DNA from 4 places in the Cupriavidus sp. UME77 genome. Region 3 is predicted to be linked to each of the others. Evidence: predicted binding sites of a transcription regulator. Region 3 holds the regulator's gene; each other region holds the start of a gene.

The links. Region 3 encodes FNR, which switches genes on or off when oxygen is low (the NO sensors DNR and NnrR bind a similar motif). Its sites were predicted from a motif close to TTGATNNNNATCAA; they were not measured.
Region 1: a site for FNR is predicted at 2,449-2,462, ahead of A9975_RS09575 (universal stress protein). Genes of this name have one in related genera too.
Region 2: a site for FNR is predicted at 4,398-4,411, ahead of A9975_RS09625 (universal stress protein). Genes of this name have one in related genera too.
Region 4: a site for FNR is predicted at 4,094-4,107, ahead of A9975_RS08445 (Kdo hydroxylase family protein). Genes of this name have one in related genera too.

What each region holds. Positions count from the first base shown of each region.
Region 1 covers NZ_LZZU01000020.1:1,733-7,427, forward strand. The annotation lists gene A9975_RS09560 (YcbK family protein) at 1-172, opposite strand, end outside; gene A9975_RS09565 (murein L,D-transpeptidase) at 202-1,818, opposite strand; gene A9975_RS09570 (universal stress protein) at 1,889-2,344, opposite strand; gene A9975_RS09575 (universal stress protein) at 2,525-3,118, shown strand; gene A9975_RS09580 (YSC84-related protein) at 3,115-3,723, shown strand; gene A9975_RS09585 (flavodoxin family protein) at 3,734-4,264, shown strand; gene A9975_RS09590 (bifunctional aminoglycoside phosphotransferase/ATP-binding protein) at 4,403-5,695, opposite strand, start outside.
Region 2 covers NZ_LZZU01000020.1:11,063-16,757, reverse strand. The annotation lists gene A9975_RS09640 (DUF4010 domain-containing protein) at 1-1,268, opposite strand, end outside; gene A9975_RS09635 (phasin family protein) at 1,540-2,025, shown strand; gene A9975_RS09630 (MBL fold metallo-hydrolase RNA specificity domain-containing protein) at 2,112-3,470, opposite strand; gene A9975_RS09625 (universal stress protein) at 3,482-4,318, opposite strand; gene A9975_RS09620 (response regulator transcription factor) at 4,439-5,083, opposite strand; gene A9975_RS09615 (PAS domain-containing sensor histidine kinase) at 5,080-5,695, opposite strand, start outside.
Region 3 covers NZ_LZZU01000060.1:28,662-34,356, forward strand. The annotation lists gene scpB (SMC-Scp complex subunit ScpB) at 1-936, opposite strand, end outside; gene A9975_RS23870 (sulfite exporter TauE/SafE family protein) at 1,528-2,292, opposite strand; gene fnr (fumarate/nitrate reduction transcriptional regulator Fnr) at 2,591-3,316, shown strand; gene A9975_RS23880 (hypothetical protein) at 3,403-3,648, opposite strand; gene A9975_RS23885 (hypothetical protein) at 3,651-3,866, opposite strand; gene ccoG (cytochrome c oxidase accessory protein CcoG) at 3,935-5,434, opposite strand; gene ccoP (cytochrome-c oxidase, cbb3-type subunit III) at 5,490-5,695, opposite strand, start outside.
Region 4 covers NZ_LZZU01000018.1:214,161-219,855, forward strand. The annotation lists gene dapF (diaminopimelate epimerase) at 1-530, opposite strand, end outside; gene A9975_RS08430 (lipid A biosynthesis lauroyl acyltransferase) at 631-1,524, opposite strand; gene A9975_RS08435 (lysophospholipid acyltransferase family protein) at 1,521-2,459, opposite strand; gene metK (methionine adenosyltransferase) at 2,845-4,008, shown strand; gene A9975_RS08445 (Kdo hydroxylase family protein) at 4,255-5,208, shown strand; gene A9975_RS08450 (coniferyl aldehyde dehydrogenase) at 5,396-5,695, opposite strand, start outside.

The DNA.
Region 1 (5,695 bases), on a different contig from region 3:
AGACCAAGGCAATGCGCTCGCCGGTGTGGGTGTGCTCGAAGGACAAGCTGCGGGCATCGGGCAAGCTTGCCAGCGCGGCCCGGGCCGGCAAAGGCAGCAGCGTGCCAGCCAGCACAAGCCCGCCGGCGTGCCGCAGGAACAGGCGGCGAGGATCGCTGGGCGGTTTGGTCATCGAAAGCACTCCCCTTTGGTGCAATTGCCCTATCTTGCCTGCGTGTTGTCCAAGACGGAAGCCCGCAGGCGGGCCGACCGTTGCCGCAGCGCCTCGTCAAGCACGTTGTCCAGCCCATAGATATCCGGGAAGAAGTAGACGCGAGCGTCGGCCTTGACGATGGCCGTGCCGTAGGCAAGCACCACCGGCAAGGGCTGGCGCAGCCGCAGCGTGCTGGATTCTCCCTTCTCCATGGCCTCGCGGATGCGCGCCTCGGTCCAGCCGGGCGTGTCCTGCAGCACAAAGCCAGCCAGCGCCACTGGCGCCTCGACACGGATGCAGCCGTGGCTCAGGTCGCGCCGTTCCCGCGCGAACAGTTGCGGGGTGGGCGTGTGATGCAGGTAGATGTTCTCGTTGTTGGGGAAGACGAACTTGATGTCGCCAAGCGCATTCATCGGCCCCGGGCGTTGCCGTATGCGCAGCTGGCCGCGCTGGACCGCATCCAGGCTGGCGGCCGACAGGGTGGTGATCACCTTGCCGTCGCCACTGACGAACTCGAAGCCTTGCCGCTCGAAGTAGCCGGGATCGCGGCGCAGCCGGGGCACGGTTTCCGCGCGCGCGATGGACGGCGGCACGTTCCAGTAAGGGCTGAACTCGATGAAGCGCATGTCCTCCTTGAACAGCGGCGTGCGCGTATCGAGCGCCTTGCCCACGATCACCTTCATTTCCGCCTTGACCTGGATGGCGCCGTCATGGATTTCGTAGGCGCGCAACACGAACTCCGGCACGTTGACCACGATCATGCGCGGTCCCTCCAGCAGGGGCGTCCAGCGCAGGCGCTCCAGCGTCAGTTCGATCTGCCGTACGCGGCCGGCGAGCGGCGCGTTCAGTTGCGCGAACGTGCCCGCCCCGATGGCGCCATCCGCCTCCAGCCCGTGGCGGACCTGGAACGCCTTGACGCCCTCCACCAGTTCTCCTTGGTAGCGTTCCGGGACCGGCGTGGCGGCAGGCAGGTCACCTAGCGCGATCAGGCGCTGCGCCAGCACCGGCAGCCCGGCGTAGGCCTGCCCCGGCACCAGCTTCCTGCCGGGCAGCGGCGGCAGCGGTGCCTGCCAGGCCGGGTGGCCTGCCAGCGCGCGGTAGCGTGAAAGCGCCTCGCGCAGGCTTGCGTAGAGCGGGAACGACGGCGCCGCCTGCCGGACTGCCTCGGGCAGGTCCTGCCCGGCGACGGCTGCGCGCAGGTGGCGGGACGGATCGAACTGCCGGTCCGGCGCCGGGGCAAATTTCTCGTGGATCGTGCCGGGATCGACCCGGCCGCCATGCAGGTCGGCGAGATAGCGCTGCATCGCCGCCGTCAGCCTCTCGTCCAGCGAGGCGGCGGCTTCGGGCGCCAGCGGCGGCCCGTCCGCGGCCTGGCCCAGCGCGCGGCGCAGGCCGTCGGCATCATAATCGCGGGGTTCCAGCCCGTCTGCCGCGGCGCCGTCCAGGATGCCGGCGGCCTGCCAGGCCTGGGCATTGGGATGCCCCTGGGAAACCCAGAGCGCTGCTGGCGTGGCCTGTGCGGCCAGCGCGAGCCCATGGCAACTCAAGGCCCATGCGGCCAGCAGGCCGGCGAGGACCCGGGGCGCGGCCGCGCCGTTGCGACGGATCCGGGATGTGCAGCGCATCAACCCGCCCGCCGCCGGCATGATTCCCGTCGTTCAGCCCGTCGTCCAACTCGTCGTTCCCGGGGCGCCCTCATTCCTCGATCTCGCTGCGCACCATCAGCACCGGCTTGTTGCTCTTGTGCACCACGCCTTCGGAAACACTGCCCATGACCAGCCGCCGGAAGCCGCGGCGGCCGTGCGTGCCGATCACGATCAGGTCCGCATTCCAGCGGTCGGCTTGCTCCACGATCGTGGTGGAGATCTGCCCCGGGGAAACGGGCTTCTCCAGGATCAGCGTCGAATGCGGGATGCCGGCATCCGCCAGGCGCGCGGCGGCCGCTGCCAGCGCATCGCGTCCCGCGGCCAGGATGCCCTCCATCAGTTTGCGAGGGTCGTAGCTGCCCGCCGTGAAGAAGACATCGTTGTCGTCCGCCACGAAGAGCACCTTTACCTCGCTGCCGGTCGCCTTGGCCACCGTGATGGCCTGGCTCAGGGCAAGTTCGGAAGAGCGGCTGCCGTCAACCGCGAGCAATATTCTCTGGTACATGGTCCGTGCCTCCTGGCTGGATGTCGCCATGTTGCAATGTCGATCGGAAAGCGCGCATGGGCGCGGCCTTCATCAGCAGCTTAGAGGGCTGGGCACGGGGCGTATTGATGCACGTCAAGCCGCCCGGGCGATGCGCCCAAAGCGCGCAAACGGCGCGTGTCCGGGATAGCAGCAAACGCCATGATCTACATCAACACCACGCTTGCCCGGGCGTACAAACTGGAAGCATCGGCCGCAAGCTGCGGCGCCTGTCTTTCCAGCGGGAGGTACAAGATGTACAGCAAGATCCTGGCTGCCGTGGATGGCAGCGAGTCCGCCGATCGGGCGCTGGAGGAGGCTCTGCGCCTGGCCGCCGCGCTGCGCTCGGAACTCACCGTGGTACATGTGATCGATAACAGCTACCTCCGGTACGAGGTCGGCTACATCGACCTGACAGACCTGCGTGCCGGCCTGCTCGAAGGCGGGCAGATCCTGCTGGACGAAGCCAAGGCCAAGGCGGCGGCTGCGCAGGTGACATGCAAGACGCTGATGGTGGATGAAGCACTGGCGCTGGGCGACGTGGCCAACGCGATCGAGCAGGTGGCGCAGCAGACCGGGGCGGAGTTGCTGGTGCTGGGCACCCACGGACGGCGCGGCGTGCGGCGCCTGCTGATGGGCAGCGTTGCCGAAGCGCTGGTGCGGCAATGCCGCCAGCCGGTACTGCTGGTGCACGCGCCCCAGGCTGAGGCAAAGGCCGGCACAAAGCCGGCATCAGGCTCGCCGGTGAAGCCATGACCCCAACGTTGCCGGCTGCCGCCAGGCGGCGGCGCCTGGCATGCCGGGCGCTCGCCGGAGCTGCCGTGCTGTGCTGCGCAGCAGGCCTGCCAGCGCCCGCGTGGGCAGGTCCAGCCGCCGACAAGCGCGTGCTGGATGCCGATGAGCTCGATGCACGCTGCGAAGCCGTGCTGGCGCGCCTGACTGCGCGCAACCCCGGCGCGCGGGCCCTGGTGGACAAGGCCAGCGGCGTGCTGGTCTTTCCCGACGTGCTCGCCGGCGGCGCGGTGGCGGGCGTGGAGCAGGGCGACGGCATGATGCGTGGCGCAGGCGGGGACAAGGCCTATTACCGGCTGATTGGCGCCTCGCTCGGGGCGCAGGCAGGCATGGCATCCAGGGCCGTGGTGCTGGTGTTCCTGACCGGGCAGGCGCTGGAACGCTTCCGTGCCAGCCAGGGCTGGACCGTGGGTGTGGACGGGTCGGTGTCCGTCCTGAGCCTGGGCATCGGTGCCAGCGTGGATAGCAATACCGTGCGTGGCGATATTGTGGGCTTCGTGCTGACCAACGGCGGCATCATGATCAGCCTGTCGCTGGTCGGCACGCGGATAACCCGGATCGAGAGCTGAGGAGCCATCGATGGAAAAGATCCTGATCGTTTATTACTCGCGCACCGGCACGGCGCGCCAGGCTGCGGAAGAACTGGCGGCGCAATCCGGCTGGCCGCTGGCGGAAGTCGGCGACCAGGCCAGCCGCGCCGGCTTGCTGGGTGATGCGCGCTGCGTGCTGGATATCTTGTTGCAGCGCCATGTAGGCTACCGCTACGCCGGCCCGGCGCTGGACGATTGCCAGCGGCTTGTCATCGTCGCGCCCATCTGGGTCGGCCACCTGGCTGCGCCCATGCGCAGCTTCCTGCGCGACCACATGCCACTGGCCTGCAAGACGTCGGTGATCTGTGTGATGGCCCGGCAAGGCGCTTTCAGGGCGGCAGAGGAGGTCGCCCGCCTGGCCACGGAGCCGCCGTCGCCGGTACTGGCGCTGCGCCAGGCCGACGTGGCGAGCGGGGCGGCAATGCAGGCCCTGCGCGCTTTTGCCGAGCAGGTGGAAGCCGCCAACGGCCGGAGCGGCGCCACGCAGCGGCCAGCATGGCTGTCGCCCAAGGAAGCCTGAACGGGCAGGTTTCCACGAATTTCCCGACCACGCGCCCAGCCACGCGCCCAGCCAGGCGCCCAACCACGCCAACCTCGCAGCAAGGAGGCCTTGGCCATCTGGCCTTTGGCCTCCACCGGTCACACGGCCCGAGCGCAATCAGCCTGACAGAACAGTCTCGCCGATGCGCACCACATGGTGCCATTCATCGCTGCCCAATGGCTCCTGCGCGCGCCGCTGCCACTCCAGCACCTGGAGGTCCGCCTCGGAAGGGTCGCCGCCCTGGCGCGCACGCGTGACGATCCGCTCGCGCAGGGTGGCCAGGCCGGCGTGGCAGTCAACGATGGAAAAGCCCACACCCTGGCGCGCGGCGAGCGACGCGAAGCGCTGGCGCTGCGCGCGCGCGAGGAAGGTCGCATCGGCAATCATGGGGAATCCGGCGCTACTGCCCAGCCGGCAGATTGCCAGCAGCCTCCGGTAGACGCGGGCGGTGTGCTGCGTCGTGTAAAGGTCGCCGTGGGCAGCCGTATTGCTCTGTATATCGCCACGTTGATCGCCATGTCGATCGCCATGTGCGAGCGCAAGGCGTTTGCGCTCCACGTCGGCGCGCACGCGCACCATGGCCGCGGCCAGCGCCAGCTGGTGGGCAACGGTGCTTTTGCCGCTGCCCGAGAGGCCATGCATGATGGTGATCGCGCCCGGATTGCGCGTCAGCACGGCGCTGGCCAGCGCGAGCAGATCGTTGCAGCGCATCTGCGCCGCCGCCATTTCCGCGGCGGTGCCGGTTCCCGCCGCGCTGCGCTGGTGGGCCCGCTCGAGCAGCACGCGGGCGCGCACCACGGCACGCAGCGCCGTGTAGAACGGCAATATCGCCAGGCCGGCATAGTCGCCGCTGCATTCCAGGTAGGTATTGATCAGCCGGTAGGCCAGGTCTTGCCGGCTGGCATGGAGCAGATCCATGAAGACAAAGGCGGTATCGCTGATGGTGTCGATCCAGCGTAGCCCGGCATCGAACTCCAGGCAATCGAATGGCGTGGGCTCGCCGTCGATCAAGGCGATATTGCCAAGGTGCAGGTCGCCGTGGCACTCCCTGACATGGCCGCTTGCCAGCCGTTTGGCAAATGCCGGTTGCAGCGCCACGGCCCGCTCGCGCAGCAGCGCCGCCATGCGTGCCGCCACGCCGGTGCCCGAGGCAAGGGCGGCAACGCCCGCCAGGGCTTGTTGCGCCACCGCCGCGATCCGCGCCGGCGTGCCGTGCCCCGCGCCGCCGCCAGCGACCGGCGCGGCCAGGTGGATCGCGGCAAGCCGGCGGGCCAGCGTCTCGACATGGGTGCCGGTTAGCCGGTTCGTCTGCGCCATCGCGCAAAACAGGTCTTGCTGGCGGAAGCGGCGCATCTTTACCGCGTACTCCAGCGCTTGGCCAGTACCGCCTACACGGACCTCCCCGGGGCC
Region 2 (5,695 bases), on a different contig from region 3:
CGCAACGACTCCAACGCGAGCGCCGAGGCCCAGGTCACTGCGGCAGCCAGCACAAGCCCCGTGCCGACACGCAACGCAAAGGCACGCCCGCCCGCGGCAGCCAGCACGATCTTGGTAGCGGTGTTGGCGGAAAAAGCCGCCAGCACCGGCCACACCCCTGCCTCTGCCGACATGCGTCCCGCCGCTACCTGCGCGGCAACCGACACGGTTGCGGCATGCGCATCGGCAAACCCGCCGGCCACGGCCACCATCAATAGCATCCCGGGCCCGGACCATGCCCGGGTAGCGCCGTTGGCCAGCAAGAGCAAGGCCATGAGCAACACAAACCCTGCCGCCACGCGCCAGTCCAGCGAGGGGCCTGCTAGTTGTGCGCCGTCCTGTGCGCCATCTTGTGCACCGTCCCGCGCCGCTGGCCTGCGCTCTGCCAGCCAGAGCCAGAAGCCGGCATAGAGGCCCATTGCCGTCAGTCCGGCCGCCAGGGGCAATGCCAATGCCCGCAGCGCTGCCGCGCTGGTCGCCGCCAGCAACAGCAGCATCTGCACGAACGTGGCCACGCTGGAAAGCAGCGCGGCCGCCACGGCCGCATCGCGTATGCCCGGCGCCTTGCGCACCATCGCTGCCATCGTGCCGATGGTCGCCGCACTGGAGACGAAGCCACCGAACAGGCCGGTCACCGGCAGGCCCACCCGCTGCCCGAACAGCCGCGTGGCAATATGCCCGGCGGCGCCCATCAGCATCACCAGCATCGCCACCAGCCAGAGCGTGCGCGGGTTCCAGGCGTCGAACGGGCCCATGTAGCGGTCGGGCAGCAAAGGCCAGATCACCAGCGCCGCCACCGCCAGCATCAAGGCATCGCTTAGTTCCTGCCGGCTCAGCGCGTTGCGCACCAGGCCGTGCAGGGTGGCCTTGCCGTGCAGCAGAATCGCAAGGACCGTGGCAATGCCGGCGGCAAGCGCCGGATGCGTGACAGCCAGCGCGCCGAGCAAGACCGTGCACAGCAACGCAATCTCCGTGGTCATGCCGGGATCCCTGGCCGCGGTGTGGCGGTAGCCCAGGGCTGCCAGCCCGGCAATCGCCAGCAGGACCGCCGGCAACAATCCGGCGTTGGGCAGGAACGCGCCCAGCGCGCCGCTGACGCTGGCAATGGCAAACGTGCGCAAGCCAGCCGGCGCCTCGGCACCTTCCGCCGCCTGGCTGCGCTCCCGCTCCAACCCGATCGCAAGGCCGATCCCGAGCGCGACGCTAAATGCCACGGCCGTGTGATCCATGCTGTCTCCCCGGAAACGGTCAAGCCTACCGGCACCATTGCATCCAGTCTGGACCATGCCCGCGCAACCGGCTTGATGTGCCGCAAGGTTGATGCGGATCAACAAGCGCCGGTGGCACGCTTCTAGAATCATCTGATGGGCGAAACCGTGATTTGCCGTCGTCCCCGGCAAGACAGGCCCGCCCTGACCGCTGACAAGAGTGAGCGGCTCAGCAGCAATCCACGCGCATTACCGCACTATCGTGTTACCGCGCGCATCCAGGAGATTCACCATGCCAGACCAGACCGACGTCCCCCTCGCATGCTTCGCCGCCAATTGCGAGGCGGGCCTGCGCGCGCTGACCCTGCTGCAGGAGAGCCGGCAGCGCTTTCTCGAACTCCAGCTTGATGCGGTACGCAAGGACATCAAGACCTTGCACGACGCAGGCGCGCAGCTGGCGAATGCCGGCGACTTCGCCACGCTCGCCACCCTGCCGGCGACCTTCCTGCGCAACCAGGCCGAGCATTACGCACAGCGGATGCAAGCCTGGATGAGTCTCGCCATTCACAACCAGACCGCCATGGTGGAACAACTGCGGGAAGCCGGCGAAACCTGGCAGCGCTGCCAGGCCGCGGCCCTGCAGCAGGCCGGGAGCACCGCGTCGCTGTCCGCGCCAGTGCAGGGCATGTTCGAAAAGTTCAGCCAGGCGGCCGCGCTGAACGGGACCGCTGCCAGCACCGGCGCCGCTACGCAGAAGCGGGCCATCCATGCCGGCTGAGATGCCGCCGAATTGACGCTGAATTGACGCTGAATTGACGCTGAAACGCCGGCGGGGATGCCGCCGGCCGCCGCGGCCATCGCTGCCTAATCCAGCGCGTACGAACGAAGATACTCCGGCATCGTGACCGCCCAGCGCAGCTCCCGCTCGATCCGCTGGCGCAGCGCGTCGCTCGCGGCCGGCTCGCCATGCACCACGAAGGTCTGCCGGGGCGGGCTGCCGAAGCCGCCGAGCCACGTCATCAGTTCATTGGCGTCGGCATGGGCCGAGAGCGAAGTGATCTGCTCCACCGAGGCCTGGATGGCAACCTGCCTGCCATGGATGCGCAGTTCACGCATGCCCGAGGCCAGCGCCGCACCGCGAGTGCCGGCGGCCTGGAAGCCCGAGAGCAATATCGTATTGCGCGCATCCTGGCCATAGGTCTCCAGGTGATGCACCACCCGCCCGCCGGTTGCCATGCCGCTGCCGGCCAGGATGATCTTGGGCGCGCGGTCACGGTTCAGCCACATGGACTGCTGCATGCTCTGGATCAGGATGGCGATATGGCAGGCCGCCGCGCAGGCGGCGCGGTCGATCCGCAGCTCGTCCGGGTGCAGGGCGAAGATCGTGGTGGCATCGATCGCCATCGGGCTGTTGAGGTAGACCGGCACCTGGGGAATGCGGTTTTGCTCGCGCAGCTTGTAGAGGCAGTACAGCAACGCCTGGGTGCGCCCGACGGCAAACGCGGGAATCACCACGCTGCCGCCGCGGCCGATGGTGCGGCTGACGACCTCGCCCAGCGTGTCGAGCGGATCATCCGCGGGATGGGCGCGGTCGCCGTAGGTGGACTCGATCAGCAAGTGATCCGCTTCGCGAAGGATCTCCGGGGTGCGCATCACGATGTCCTGCTGGCGTCCCAGGTCGCCGGAAAACACGATCCGCTTGCCATCCACGTGCAGCGTCACGATGGCCGAGCCGATGATATGCCCGGCGCGATGAAACTCCGCCTCCACGTCGGGCGTCACCCGCACCCGCGTGTCATAGTGAAACGGGTCGAGCCGGCGCAGGGCGCGCACGGCGTCCGCGCCGTCGTAGAGCGGCAACGCCGGCTGATGCCGCGAGTAGCCCTTGCGGTTGGCGTAATGCGCGTCCTCCTGCGCCAGGTGGGCGCTGTCGGGCAGCAGGATCTGGCACAGCTGCGCGGTGCCCATGGTGCAGAACACCCGCCCCCGAAAGCCGTTGCGCACCAGCAGCGGCAGGTATCCGCTATGGTCGATATGCGCGTGCGTGAGCACTACCGCGTCCAGCCTCGACGGATCGACCGGCAAGCGGTCCCAGTTGCGCAGGCGCAGCGCCTTGTAGCCCTGGAACAGCCCGCAGTCCACCATCACGCGGCTGCGGCCGGTGTCGAGCACATACTTGGATCCCGTGACGGTGTCGGTCGCGCCGAGAAATTGCAGCTGCATGGCGCGCTCCGTCAATGCGACAACAGCACAGGCACCGGCGCGCGATGCATCAGCGCGCGCGTGGTGCCGCCCATGATCAGTTCGCGCATGCGCGAGTGGCCGTAGCCCCCGGCCACCAGCATGTCGGCCCCCAGCGCGCCAACCGCGTCGAGCAGACAGGTGGCGACGGGGCCCGCCTTCTGCACGTTGCGCACGCCGGCCACGATGCCGTGGCGCTGCAGGTAATGCCGCAAGCCGGCCACCGGCTCCGAGTCCGCCCGCGGTTCGCCGCGATCGTCCCAGACGCCGATGATGGTGACGTGGCTGGCGCGCAGCAGCAAAGGCATGGCGTCGGCCACGGCCCGGGCCGCTTCGCGCTGCCCGTCCCATGCGATCGCCACGTGCCCGCCATGCAGCCGGCGAAACGCCTGCGGCACCAGCAATACCGGGCGGCCGGCGTTGAGCAGCACGTACTCGGCCGCCCCGGCGCCCAGCGATGCCACTTCCTGCGTTGCCACCGGCCGAGCCATCACGGCCAGATCGGCTACGCGGGCCTCCTGCGCCAGGACCCAACCGATCTGCTCCTCCACCACGCGGTGCGAGAACGGCACGCCCGGCGCCTGCGCCGCCATGGTGCTGCTCAGTATCTCGCCCTGCAGCGTGGCCTGCGACAGCAGCCTGCTGCGCGACGCCGCCATATGCCGCACAACGTCATCGCCCGCGCCCCGGATCGGGTCCAGGCGCAGGCCGGTGGCGCTGACGCCGGTGACATGCGCGCCAAAAGAGGCTGCCAGGTCGGCAGCCATCCTGATGCGAGATGCGCAGTCGGGGTCCGCTCCGAGCGCGACCAGCACGGTCCGGTAGTCCATGATGTGCTCCATGTATTGGCGAGCGAGCCTGCAGGCAGACCCGGTCCAGTTCATGGTGGCACAGCGCGCCTGCCGCACGTTGTCCCAGATCAAGCGCAGGAAGCGCAGGAAGCGCGGGGGCTAGATATCGCCTTCGTCAAACAGGCGATGCTGGATCGCATAGCGCACCAGCGCCGCCTCGCTGGGCAGCCGCAGCTTTTCCATCAGCCGCATCTTGTAGGTGCTTACGGTCTTGGCGCTGACGCACAAGGCGGCGGCGATCTCGGTCAGCGGCTCGCCCAGCACCAGGCGGCGGTAGACTTCCATCTCGCGGTCCGACAAGCGCAGGTGGGGATCCTCGCGATGCTCGTCCTGCAGGCTGTTGGCCAGCTTCTCGGCCATCGCGGGGCTCACGTAGGTGCCCCCCGCCGCAACCTTGCCGATCGCGCTGACCAGCTCGGTGGCCGCGCTTTCCTTGGTCAGGTAGCCCGCCGCCCCAGCCCGGAACGCGCGCACCACGTACTGCTCCTCGGCGTGCATGGTCAGCACCAGAATACGCAGCTCGGGCTGCTCCAGGCGCAATTGCCTGATCAGCTCCAGCCCGCTGCGCCCGGGCATGGAGAGGTCCAGCAGGATGACCCGGGCCCTGCACTCGCGCGCCATCTGCAGCACGGCGGAGCCATCCACCGCCTCGCCCACCACCTCGAAGCCGCCGGCGCGGCTCAGTATGTGGCGCAGCCCGTCGCGCATCACGGCGTGGTCGTCGGCAATCATCACGGGAATCATGGGCTTGCCTCCGCGCTCGCGGCTGTGGCTATGGCCGTGGCTGTCGCCAACGGAAAGCGCACGGTCAGGCAGAAGCCCTCGCCAGACGCTTGCCTTGTCGCTACGGTGCCGCCAAGCAGCCGTGCGCGCTCCCGGATCCCCACCAGCCCCAGCGATACCCGCTCGCCACCGGCAGGCTGCGTGGCGGCATTGCCGTGGCCATTGTCCCGCACGGTCAGCTCAAAATGGTCGTCCTGGCGAACCAGCTCGATATCGACCCGGTCGGCCTGCGCATGCTGCACGACATTGCTGAGCGCCTCCTGCACGATACGGAACACCGCGGTGGCCGCGTGCTCGCCGACGTCTTCCTCCTCGGCGGCATGGGTGATGACATTGACGCCGTAGCGGGCGGAGAACTCCTTTGCCAGCCATTCGATCGCCGGGATCAGGCCAAGCTCGTCCAGCAATGCCGGGCGCAGGTCGGCGGCGATGCGCCGCACCGACGCCACGGTTTCGTCGATCACCAGGTGCATGGCGGCGGCCTGGTCCAGCAAGGCAGGCGCCGTTCCGGCGTCCTTGAGGTCGCTGGCGAGGATAGCCAGGTCCATCTTCAGCGCGCTCAGGCGCTGGCCC
Region 3 (5,695 bases):
ATTTGTTTCACCGTCTTCGACGGCTTGCTCCTCGGCTGCGTCGCCGGACCGCGTGCCGGCGGGCTCGGCGACCACCGGCTCGCTCCCTGGCTTACCGTCTGGCTCGGGCGTAGCCGGCACTTCCGCCTCGGCCTCGGGCGTGGGTGTGAACCCAGCCTCTACTTGCGCCAAGGCCTCCTTCCTTTCAAACGCATCCACCAAATCGGCAATGCCGTCCGTGGCGCCGGCCGCTAGACCGTCGGGGGCAACCACGCCTGAAGGGGTCGATTCACCCTCCCCGGCATCCGCCACAACCAGCGCGGCAGCGCCGGCCTGATCATCGCCAGGTTCCGCGAATGCCTCTTCGTCGCTATCCGCCGGCACCGTGCCCAGCGCCTCGAAGTCGATCGGCTCCTGATTCAGCATTGCGACCTGCGCCTGGGCCTGGATGTCTTCCAGCGGCGGCAATTCATCGAGCGTGCGCAGGCCGAGGTCATCAAGGAAGTTCTTGGTGGTGGCATAAAGCGCAGGCCGCCCGGGCACGTCACGGTGGCCGATCACCTCGATCCAGCTGCGGTCCTCGAGCTTCTTCACGACTTCGGTGCTGACCGCGACACCGCGGATTTCCTCGATATCGCCCCGCGTGACCGGTTGCCGGTAGGCGATGATCGCCAGCGTCTCCATCACGGCGCGGGAGTACTTGGGCGGCTTTTCTGGATTCAGCCGATCCAGGTACTCGCGCATGACAGGGCGGCTCTGGAAACGCCAGCCACTGGCCAGTGCCACGAGTTCCACGCCGCGTTGCTCCCAGTCGCGGCGCAGCTCTTCCAGCAGCACGCGAATGGTGTCGGCACCGACGTCGTCGGCAAACAGCCGGCGCAAGTCATTGACGCGCAAGGGTTCCTGCGCGCAGATCAGCGCGGTCTCGAGGACGATCTTCGCCTCTTGGGTATTCATGTTGATTGCGTGCAGCCTGTCTTTGCACCTGCGCCCCGGTTGATCCCGGGCGCACTGGAGATTGCGGGTTCAGCGGTAGGGATTGCCACCGCCATCTGGCCGCGCAGCCAACCGCATGCTTGATGCATGCCAGCCGTGCGCCTTCTTTTATTGCATCGGGTGCCGGACCTGACCGGCAGGAGATCGCCCGGCCACCGGCTTTAACTGCCAGTCGACGGAGCCCTTGCGTCGCGCCTTCCCCCTGATGTGGCGGACCTGTCCGGCGCGGCGTTTATCATCGAACGCACCGGGTGCAAGAAAATACGGATATCGGGCCTGCTGGCCTATTTCACCCCGCCCTGCCGTGGCTGGTCTTTTGAACCGAATCTTTTGAACCGGACGGCGGATGGGGAACGGTCCCTGGCGCTGATGCCTGCCTGGGTGTTCCTGGCATGCATCCCTGAGCAGCGGATGCTACCTGACGATGCCACGATGAAATACGCTGCGCGATATCGCTGTTCTTGCGATTGTATGGCATTCCCTGGCAAACCTGCAACCGATTCGCACAGCTACCTCAGCGAGGAAGTGACAGATACACCACGAAACAGCGCTTCAGAAGACCAGGCAGAATCCATGCGCGGCAAGCGTCTCAGGTAAAAGCAGCGCGCGCGCCACCCCGGCCAAGCCAAAGGCCACCACCGCAAGGCCAGCGCCAGCGCGCAACGCCGGGCGCCGCGAAAGCTGCCTGAGATAGCCGGACAGGCCCGAGATCACCAGCAGGTTCGGCAGGGTGCCCAGGCCAAACACGGCCATCACCAGCGCGCCCGACGGGGCATTGCCGGCCAGCAACGCCATGGCAAGAGCACCGTACACCATGCCGCACGGGACCAGCCCCCAGGCTAGCCCCATGCCGTAGCGGCGCAGCAAGCGGCCCTGCCCATGCGCCCGAGCCACAGCTGGCAAGCGCGCCCCGATAGCGCCAAGGCCGCGCAGCAATCCACCCGCGCCCCGGGCGGCGAGCCGCTCCAGCCAACCCGTACCCGTGGTGCGCCCGCGCAACATCCACAAGCCCGACAATGCCAGCATCACACTGCCGATCCCGAACAACCAGCGCTGCAGCGGCAGGTACTGTGCCTTCCAGACGCCAGCGCCAAGGGCGCCCAGCAAGCCTCCCAGCACCGCATACATGCTCAGCCGCCCGGCATGCATGACAAGCAGTTCCAGCAACCAATGGCCGGGACGCCGGAGCACCGTGGCAGGCACGCGCGCAACGCCGCCCTGCTCCGCCGCCAGCGCGATCCCGCCGCACATGGCGGCGCAGTGCACGCCGCCCAGCAAAGCCAGGGTAAATACGCTGATAAGCACGCCTATGGTCAACTTCTCCTCCCAATCACACAATCGCAACGTCCGGCGCGGTAAAATGCGGAGAACGCGCCCCCGCAGCTCCAAGAGGCGCTATCAACATGAAGCTTGGCGCCCGCGTACATCAGCGCGCTCGCAAAACATGACGACGGGCACGGCAAGCCGCGCTGCACAGATAGCGCACTGCCGCAAGACCCGCGCGCCAGGCCGATGTGGATAGCGCTTCCAACCGACGACTCTCAACGTCAAGCTCTCAACTCAATGCGCCTGCCACATCGCGCTTGATTGACTGCGCTAAACCGACAGGCCCCAATTGCTCACCACCATTCCCATTACCGAGATGTCGCCCCGCTGCTCCACTTGCTCGCTCGGCCAGCTCTGCCTGCCCGTCGGCATGTCGCAGCAGGACCTCGAAAAGATGGATACGCTGGTCCAGGACCGGGTGCGCGTACGCAAGGGCGAAACCCTGTACCGCCTCGGCGACCCTCTCACCGCCGTCTACGCGATCCGCTTCGGCACGCTCAAGACCCACCTGACAATGGAAGACGGCCGCTCGCAGATCACGGGCTTCCACCTTCCCGGCGAAGTCGTCGGCCTCGACGGCCTTGGCGAGATGCAGCACGCGTCGGACGCCACCGCGCTGGAAGATACCGAAGTCTGCGTGGTGCGCTTTGGCGATCTCCAGACGCTGTCCAACGTCCTGCCTTCCCTGCAGCATCAGTTCATGCGCCTGATGAGCAAGGAGATCTCGCAGGACCAGGTCATGTTGATCACGCTCGGATCGATGCGCGCCGAGGAGCGGCTTGCCGCTTTCCTGATCAACCTGTCCGAGCGCTTGTCCGCGCGCGGCTATTCGGCCTCCGAATTTGTGCTGCGCATGAGCCGCGAGGAAATCGGCAGCTACCTGGGGCTCAAGCTCGAAACTGTCAGCCGCCTGTTCTCGCGCTTTGCGGAAGCCGGCCTGATCCAGATTCGCCAGCGCCACGTCAAGCTGGTCGACATGGTGGGGATCAAGCAGATCGTCAACAAGTCCTGCTGACGCGCTCGTCGCGCGCCGCCCTCGCCCGCGGCGGATCGCCGCGATGCCGCGCCTGCTGGCCTGAACCGGCAAGGCGCGCATCACAATCACTCCAGCTCGTCCGTGTCCGCCAGCCGCGTGGGCATGGTGTACAGCGTCAAGCCGCTCGACAGCGAGCACAGCACCCACGCGATCAGGAAGCCCACGGTGTAGACCGCCTCCCGCGATGCCTCGACCGGCTGGCCGAAGAAGCGCAGGTCACCGGGATCGACCATGGAGAATACCAGCGCGGTCGTCAGCCCGGCGACCAGGAAAGCGGGCCACAGCACCCACATCAGCCAGCGTAGTCTCATGATCACCTCGCTTGCGCCGCGACCGGCGCTGCCTGGCGCGCGCTGCCCGCCTTCTCGACCACCAGGCCGTGGCGAGCGACCCCTTCCTCAATGGGCGGATCCGGGTGGGTCATGGCCAGCCAGATCGTGACCCCGCAGGCCACCATGGCAACGAACGGCCCACTCATCAGCAGCCACGGCCATGGCTCCTTCCACCAGGGATTGCTTTGCTGCGTCATCTGGCCTCCTCTAGTTCTAGATCGCGTATGTAGCGTACGGATTGGTGTATCCAGCGTCCCCCGCCGCCTCATAGATTGCGCGGCACGATAAAGCTGGTGCTCTGTCGAATCTCCGCGCCATGCGCCCCCGCGCCCTCGTCGGGCACCGCGGTCACCGTGACCTCGATCTTGTGCGTGCCCTGCGCCGCGGACTCGATCGGCACGCGCACCCGGATGGGAATCAGGCGATTGGACGTGGGCTCCAGGTTGCCGGCAGCGTGATCATATTCCACGGCCAGGCCCTTGAGCTCATCGCTGCCCGCGCTGACGGCGACGCGCATTGGCGCCTCTGTCGTGTTGATCAGTTGCAGCCGATACACGTTCTCGATCCAGCGCCCTTCCACTTCCCGCCCCAGCGCGCCGCGGTCGCGGATGATATCGACCTTGAGCGGCGTACGCATGGCCAGCGAGGCCATGAAGCCGGCGACCAGCGCCAGCCAGATCACCGAGTAGATCACCGTGCGTGGCCGCACCAGGCGCTTGCGCGCCACGCTCTCGGAGAGCGCGCTGCGCATGGCGTTCTCGGACGTATAGCGGATCAGCCCGCGCGGGTAAGCCATCTTGTCCATGACCTGGTTGCAGGCGTCGATACAGGCGCCGCAGCCAATGCAGTCGTACTGCAGGCCATCGCGGATATCGATGCCAGTAGGACAGACCTGCACGCAGATGCTGCAATTCACGCACGAGCCCAGCCCGGCGGCCTTGTGGTCCGCCTTGCGCGAGCGGCTGCCGCGCGGCTCGCCGCGGCCCACGTCATAGGTGACCACATAGGTGTCGCGATCCACCATCACGCTCTGGAAGCGCGCATACGGGCACATGTACTTGCAGACCTGCTCGCGCATGAAGCCGGCGTTGCCCCAGGTGGCAAACGAGTAAAACAGCATCCAGAACGTCTGCCACGGACCCAGCGAGAGGCTCAGCACCTGCGCGCCGAGCGTGCGAATGGGCGAGAAGTAGCCGACGAAGGTAAAGCCCGTCCATAGCGCGATCACGATCCAGAGCGTGTGCTTGGTGGCCTTCAGGCGCAGCTTGCGTACGCTCCAGGGGTCGCCGTCCAGGCGGATGCGGGCAAAGCGGTCGCCTTCCACATGCCGCTCGATCCACATGAAGATCTCGGTGTACACCGTCTGCGGACAAGCGTAGCCGCAGAACAGCCGCCCCGCGATCGCCGTGAAGAGAAACAGCGACACCGCGGAGATCACCAGCAGCACGGCAAGGTAGATCACGTCCTGGGGCCACAGCACCAGGCCGAATATATAGAACTTGCGCGCGCCGAGATCGAACAACATGGCCTGGCGGCCATTCCACTGCAGCCAGGGCATGCCATAGAAGAACAGCTGGGTCAGGACCACCATCCAGACCCGCCAGCTCGAGAACGCACCCGACACCGAACGCGGATAGATCTTGCGGCGGACTTCGTACAGGGTCTCGTCCGACGTTTCCGCGTCCGCCGAGTCAGGTGCGGGCGCGCGCAGCGGCGCCCACGCGGCGCCATTCCTTTCAAGCGGCTCCGGTCCGGGGGCGTTCATGGGCGAACACCCTCGCCGCGGTGCGAACCCGGCTGACAAGCACAAGCATGGTGGCTCATTGCCTGCCCCCCTCGCCTGCACCGCCGCCGGTGTTGGACAGGCCCCAGACATAGGCCGTCAACATGCGGATACGCTCCGGCGTGAGGATTTCCTCGTGCGCCGGCATATGGTTGTTATGACCCTTCAGGATGGCATCGACGATGTTCGCCTCCGAGCTGCCGTACAGCCACACGCGGTCCGACAGGTTAGGCGCGCCAAGCG
Region 4 (5,695 bases), on a different contig from region 3:
TCGGTGTTGTCCACCACCTGAACCGCGTGGGGGTTGCCCATCGAGACTGCCGAAATCCACCCGGTGCGGCCGTTTACTTCCAGTCCGTACAGCGTATCGCGGCCTTCGGCCCTGGTCGGCAGGCCTTCGGGGCGGAATGGTACGCGGGCAGGTTCGAGTTCCGGCGCGCCCATGTCGACCGTGACCTGGCCGTCGTCCTGCAGCGTCAAGGTGATCACGCCGTTCATCACTTGCACGCGCACCGAGCGCTTGTCGGTCAGGCCGTGGTCGGTGACGAAGCGTACGAAGCAGCGCGCGCCATTGCCGCAGTGCTCCACTTCGCCGCCGTCGGCGTTGAAGATGCGGTAGCGGAAGTCGACGTCGTCCCGGGTGGGTTTCTCGACCACCAGGATCTGGTCGGCGCCCACGCCGAAATGCCGGCTGGCGAGCGCGCGCCACTGCGCCGGGGTCAGGTTCAGGGTCTGGTGGATGCCGTCAAGCACGACGAAGTCGTTGCCGGCGCCGTGCATCTTGGTGAACTGGAGTTTCATAGTGCGATTGTAGTCGGGCCGTCCGGCGCTTGCTGGCGGCGTGTCGAGGGTGGCGCGGGCTGCATGTCTGGCTGGCGATGCCGCCGCCGCGCCCACGTGGTCAGTAGTTTTCGCGCTCGCCGTCGGGGCGGTGCTTGAAGCGTTTGTGCACCCAGTAATACTCAGTCACGCGGGGGCGGATGCAGTCTTCGAAGAAGGCATTCATGCGCCGGGTGTCCTCGGTCACGCTGTCGCCAGGGTAGTTTTCCCAAGCCGGCAGGATACGCAGCACATAGCCCTGGTAGTCGGGCAGCATCTCGGTATAGATCGGCACAACCTTGGCCCCCGTCAGCCGCGCCAGGCGTGATACCGAGGTCAGGGTCAGGGCTTCCACGCCAAAGAACGGGATGTACTCCGAGTCGCGCTCGCCAAAATCCATGTCGGCGATCAGTTGCAGGGCCTCGCCCTTGCGCAGGCAGCGGATGATGTCGCGCGCGCTGTCGTTGCGGGCAATCATCTTGGCGCCGAAGCGGCCGCGCGCGTGTTTGAGGAACCCGTCGAACAGGTCGTTCTTCTGCTTGGTGTAGAGCGACGCTCCGGAGCGTTTGACGTGCTCGCGCAGGTGGATGGTGAGGCGGATCGCGCCCGCTTCGACGCCCGAGAGATGCAGCGTGACGAGGATGTGGGGCGTGCCGTCCAGCGCCACCAGGTCGGCCTGATCGTCGATCTGGACCCAGCGGCGCATCTGCGCCTCGCTGCCGGTCCAGAAGATGCCGCGCTCGGCAAAGCTGCGAAAGACGGTGCGAAAGGTCTGCCGCGAGAGCGTTTCAATCTCGGCGTCGGTCCGCTCGGGGAAGCACAGGCGCAGGTTGGTCTGCACCACGCGGCGCCGGCTGCTGGGAATGAGGTAGAGCAAGCTGCCCAGGCCTTCGCCGAAGCGTGCCACGAGCGGATAGGGGAGCTTGCCCAGCACGGTCAGCAGGCCGATGCCAAGCCAGGTAAAAATACGGCTCATCTTTGGTCGTTGGAGTGGGAGACAGGCGCCGGTGCCGGCACCTCCAGGGGGTTGCGCGAAGCGTCGGCTGCGGGCGCGCGAGGTGGCTGGGCGGGTGGCGGTTCGGCGCCGCCCGGCTGCTTGTAGCGGTTGTAGCCCCACAGGTACTGCGTCGGGCATGCCTTCACCAGCTTCTCGACGGCCGCGTTGATCACCGCGACGGCTTCTGCCTGGTCGTCGGGCAGCGGGTCTTTGATGACCTGCATATGGCCGAGGAAGCCCGCGCCACGCGGCAGGCGTTCGGCGAAGATCACCGCGATGGGCGCGCCCGTGAGCTGCTGCAGGCGCTGCACCAGCGTCATGGTGTAAGCCGGCTTGCCAAAAAACGGCGCCCAGGCGCCTTCGCCGCCGGTCGGGACCTGGTCGGGCAGGATGCCGATGGCCTCGCCTCGCTTGAGTGCCTTGACCAGCATGCGCACGCCGCGCGGCTGCGCCGGCGCCATGGCCAGGTTAGGGCGCGTGCGCATCTTGACGATCCAGTCGCGCAGCCAGGCCTGGTGCGGCGGCTTGTACAAGGCCGTGACCGGATGCCGCAGGGCAAATGCCTGTGGGAGCACTTCGAAGCAGCCAAGATGCGGCACCAGGATGATCAGCCCGCGGCCCTGTGCCATCAGCTTGTCGAGTTCCGGCCAGAGCCGGTCGGCAAAGCTGTACATGCGCGCCTCGGGATGGCGCCGGCTCCAGAAATAGGGCATTTCCAGGATCATGCGACCGGTCGAGCGGGCCGCCTGCGCCACCATCGCGTCGCTGGCGTCGGGATAGGCATGGCGAAGGTTTTCCCTGAGCCGCGTGCCATAACGCCCCGGCAGGCGTGCCGCCAGCAATCCGAGCGCACCGCCGATGGCGTGCAGCCAGGAGAGCGGCAAGCGGGAAATCAGCCAGAACAGAAAGGTCATCGGATTGCGATAGCGGCCCGGCGGGCCGGGTGGGTCATTAATGTTTTGCCGGGCGCTGCCGTTAGTGGGGCAATCAAAATGAATCTGGTGTTGTTACGGGGCCCACCGTACGGCTTGCACCGCCCGCAGGCTCGCGCCAGGCCGGAAACGCGCCGCCTGTCGGGTGGCGCGGCCTGGCCGCGACAGCGTCCGGTATTGGCAGGTGTGCCAGATAACCGGGGCGCTGCAGCGTAGCTTGCAGGCGCGTATAATAGCGCGTATCGCCGAGTTAACTGACAACTTGCGGGGCGATACCGTTCTACCGGAACGGCATGAAAATTCCGCTAAAGCGTCGCCGCCCGGGCTTAGAGGTTGGCGCGCAATAGCCAAACCTGGAGAAAAGTTCGTGGCAAACGACTTCTTGTTCACTTCGGAATCCGTCTCCGAAGGCCATCCCGATAAGGTCGCCGACCAAATTTCCGATGCTGTCCTCGATGCCATCCTGGCCCAGGACAAGTACGCGCGCGTGGCCGCTGAAACGCTGTGCAACACCGGCCTGGTTGTCCTGGCCGGGGAAATCACCACGACTGCCAACGTCGATTACATCCAAGTTGCGCGCGACACCATCAAGCGCATCGGCTACGACAATACCGAATACGGCATCGACTACAAGGGCTGTGCAGTGCTGGTCGCTTACGACAAGCAATCGCCTGACATCGCCCAGGGCGTGGACCGCGCCTCCGACGACTACCTGAACCAGGGCGCCGGCGACCAGGGCCTGATGTTTGGCTACGCCTGCGATGAAACGCCGGAGCTGATGCCTTTCCCGATCTATTATTCGCACCGCCTGGTCGAGCGCCAGTCGCAACTGCGCCGCGATGGCCGCCTGCCCTGGCTGCGTCCCGACGCCAAGTCGCAGGTGACCGTGCGTTACGTCGACGGCCGCCCGCACAGCGTGGATACCGTGGTGCTGTCGACCCAGCACTCGCCGGATATCACCCAGGCGCAGATCCGTGAAGCCGTGATCGAGGAAATCATCAAGCCGGTGCTGCCGGCCGAGATGCTCAAGGACACCAAGTACCTGGTGAACCCGACCGGCCGTTTCGTCATCGGCGGCCCGCAGGGCGATTGTGGCCTGACCGGCCGCAAGATCATCGTCGACACCTACGGCGGCGCTTCGCCCCACGGTGGCGGTGCTTTCTCGGGCAAGGATCCGTCCAAGGTCGACCGCTCGGCAGCCTACGCTGCCCGCTATGTCGCCAAGAACGTGGTCGCCGCCGGCCTGGCGCGCCAGTGCCAGGTGCAGGTCAGCTACGCCATCGGCGTGGCCCGCCCGATCAATGTGACGGTGTACACCGAAGGCACGGGCAAGATCTCCGACGAGGCGATCGCCGCGCTGGTGCAAGAGCATTTCGACCTGCGCCCGAAGGGCATCGTGCAGATGCTTGACCTGCTGCGCCCGATCTACGAGAAGACCGCTGCCTACGGCCACTTTGGCCGCGAAGAGCCGGAATTCTCGTGGGAAGCCACCGACAAGGTCGCGCTGCTGCGCGCTGCGGCCGGCCTGTAAGGCTGCTGCGAACCTTGCATCGGAAAGACCGCCTTCGGGCGGTTTTTTTTCGCGCCAGCCATGGTGTTCCTGGCTTGCCACCGCCTTGTCCTGGATCAAGCGGGGCAAGGCTGGGCGTGGCGCGCCATGGCCGCGAGGGTAGAATCGCGGGATGGCAAGGGGGCCCGGCGAGTGGCGCTTTGTTCGCCTGCCGCGGCGCGCGCATGCGCGCTCAAGACCGCCGGAGCCCGCATACCGAGGATGCCCATGTCACTTGATTCGACCCTTACCCCTTCCACGCCCAGCCCCGCCGCCACGGCCGGGGCAGCCGCGCCCGCGTTCAACCTGATCCGGCCCCAGCCCTATACCGAGTGGGCCCCGCAACTCGATGCCGGCACCAAGGCGGGGTTGCGCCGCGAGCTGGAGCAGGGCGCCGTGCTGTTCTTTCCCCAGTTGCGCTTTCAGTTCGAGCCCGGCGAGGAGCGATTCCTGGACAGCCGCTGGTCGGACGGCAAGTCAAAGAACATCAACCTGCGCGCCAACGACCAGGCCGTGCGCGGTGCGACGGGCGGCGAGCAGGACCTGAAAGACCTGTACGTGCTGATTCGCCGCTATGCCGAGTACAGCGAGAAGCTGGTGCTCAGCCTGTTCCCTGAATATGGCCCGCATATGGTGCGTGCCGGCACCTCGCTGCGCCCGAGCGAGATCGCCGGGCGGCCGGTGAGCTGGCGCAAGGACGACACGCGCCTGCATGTGGACTCCTTCCCGTCCAACCCGATGCTGGGCCAGCGGCTGCTGCGCGTGTTCCACAACATTGACCCGCAGGCGCCGCGCGTGTGGCGGGTGGGCGAGCCGTTTGGCGATTTCGCCAAGCGTTTCGTGCCGAAGACCAAGGGCATGTGGCCGGGACAGGCGCGGGTGATGGAGATGCTGCATATCACCAAGCGCCGGCGCTCGGAGTATGACCATCGGATGCTGCAGCTGCACGATCTTGCAAAGGCCGACCTGGCGTATCAGGCCAATGTGCCGCAGCAGGAATTTCAGTTCCCGCCCGGGTCGACCTGGATCGTATTCAGCGACCAGGTGCTGCATGCGGCTATGCGCGGCCGGGCCATGATGGAGCAGACCTACTACCTGTCGCCGAAAGCGATTTCAGACCATACGCATTCGCCGGAAGCGGTGTTGGCGCGGATGCTGGGGCGGCCGATGGTGGTGGGTTGAGGCTGGGTGGTAGTTACGCCAGCGGGGTGGAAAACACCACGGGCTTCGCTTTGCGTGGCTCCTAGCTAAGCCACCCCTCTCCCCGGCCCTCTCCCCCTGAGGGGAGAGGGAGAGACAGCCGTCGTCGTGGCGCGCAGCGTTGGCCCGTTCGGCGGCTTCGATCAACGCCGCAGGTTTTCCTTGTCATTCAGCGCATCAGCAGCTTGATCATCGTTTCAAAGCGCTTGCCATAGGGTGGCTTCAGCAGCCCGGCGCCATTGATGCCGGATTGGCGGAAGATCGGCTTGAGCTTGGAGAAGGTCTCAAAGCCCGCCTGGCCGTGATAGGCGCCCATGCCGCTGGGGCCCACGCCGCCGAAGGGGAGGTTTTCCTGGGCGATATGCAGCAGCGTTTCGTTGATGCTGACGCCGCCCGCCACGGTTTGCGCCATGACGTGGTCGATCGTGCGGCCGTCTTTCTCGAACAGGTAGAGCGCCAGCGGGCGTGG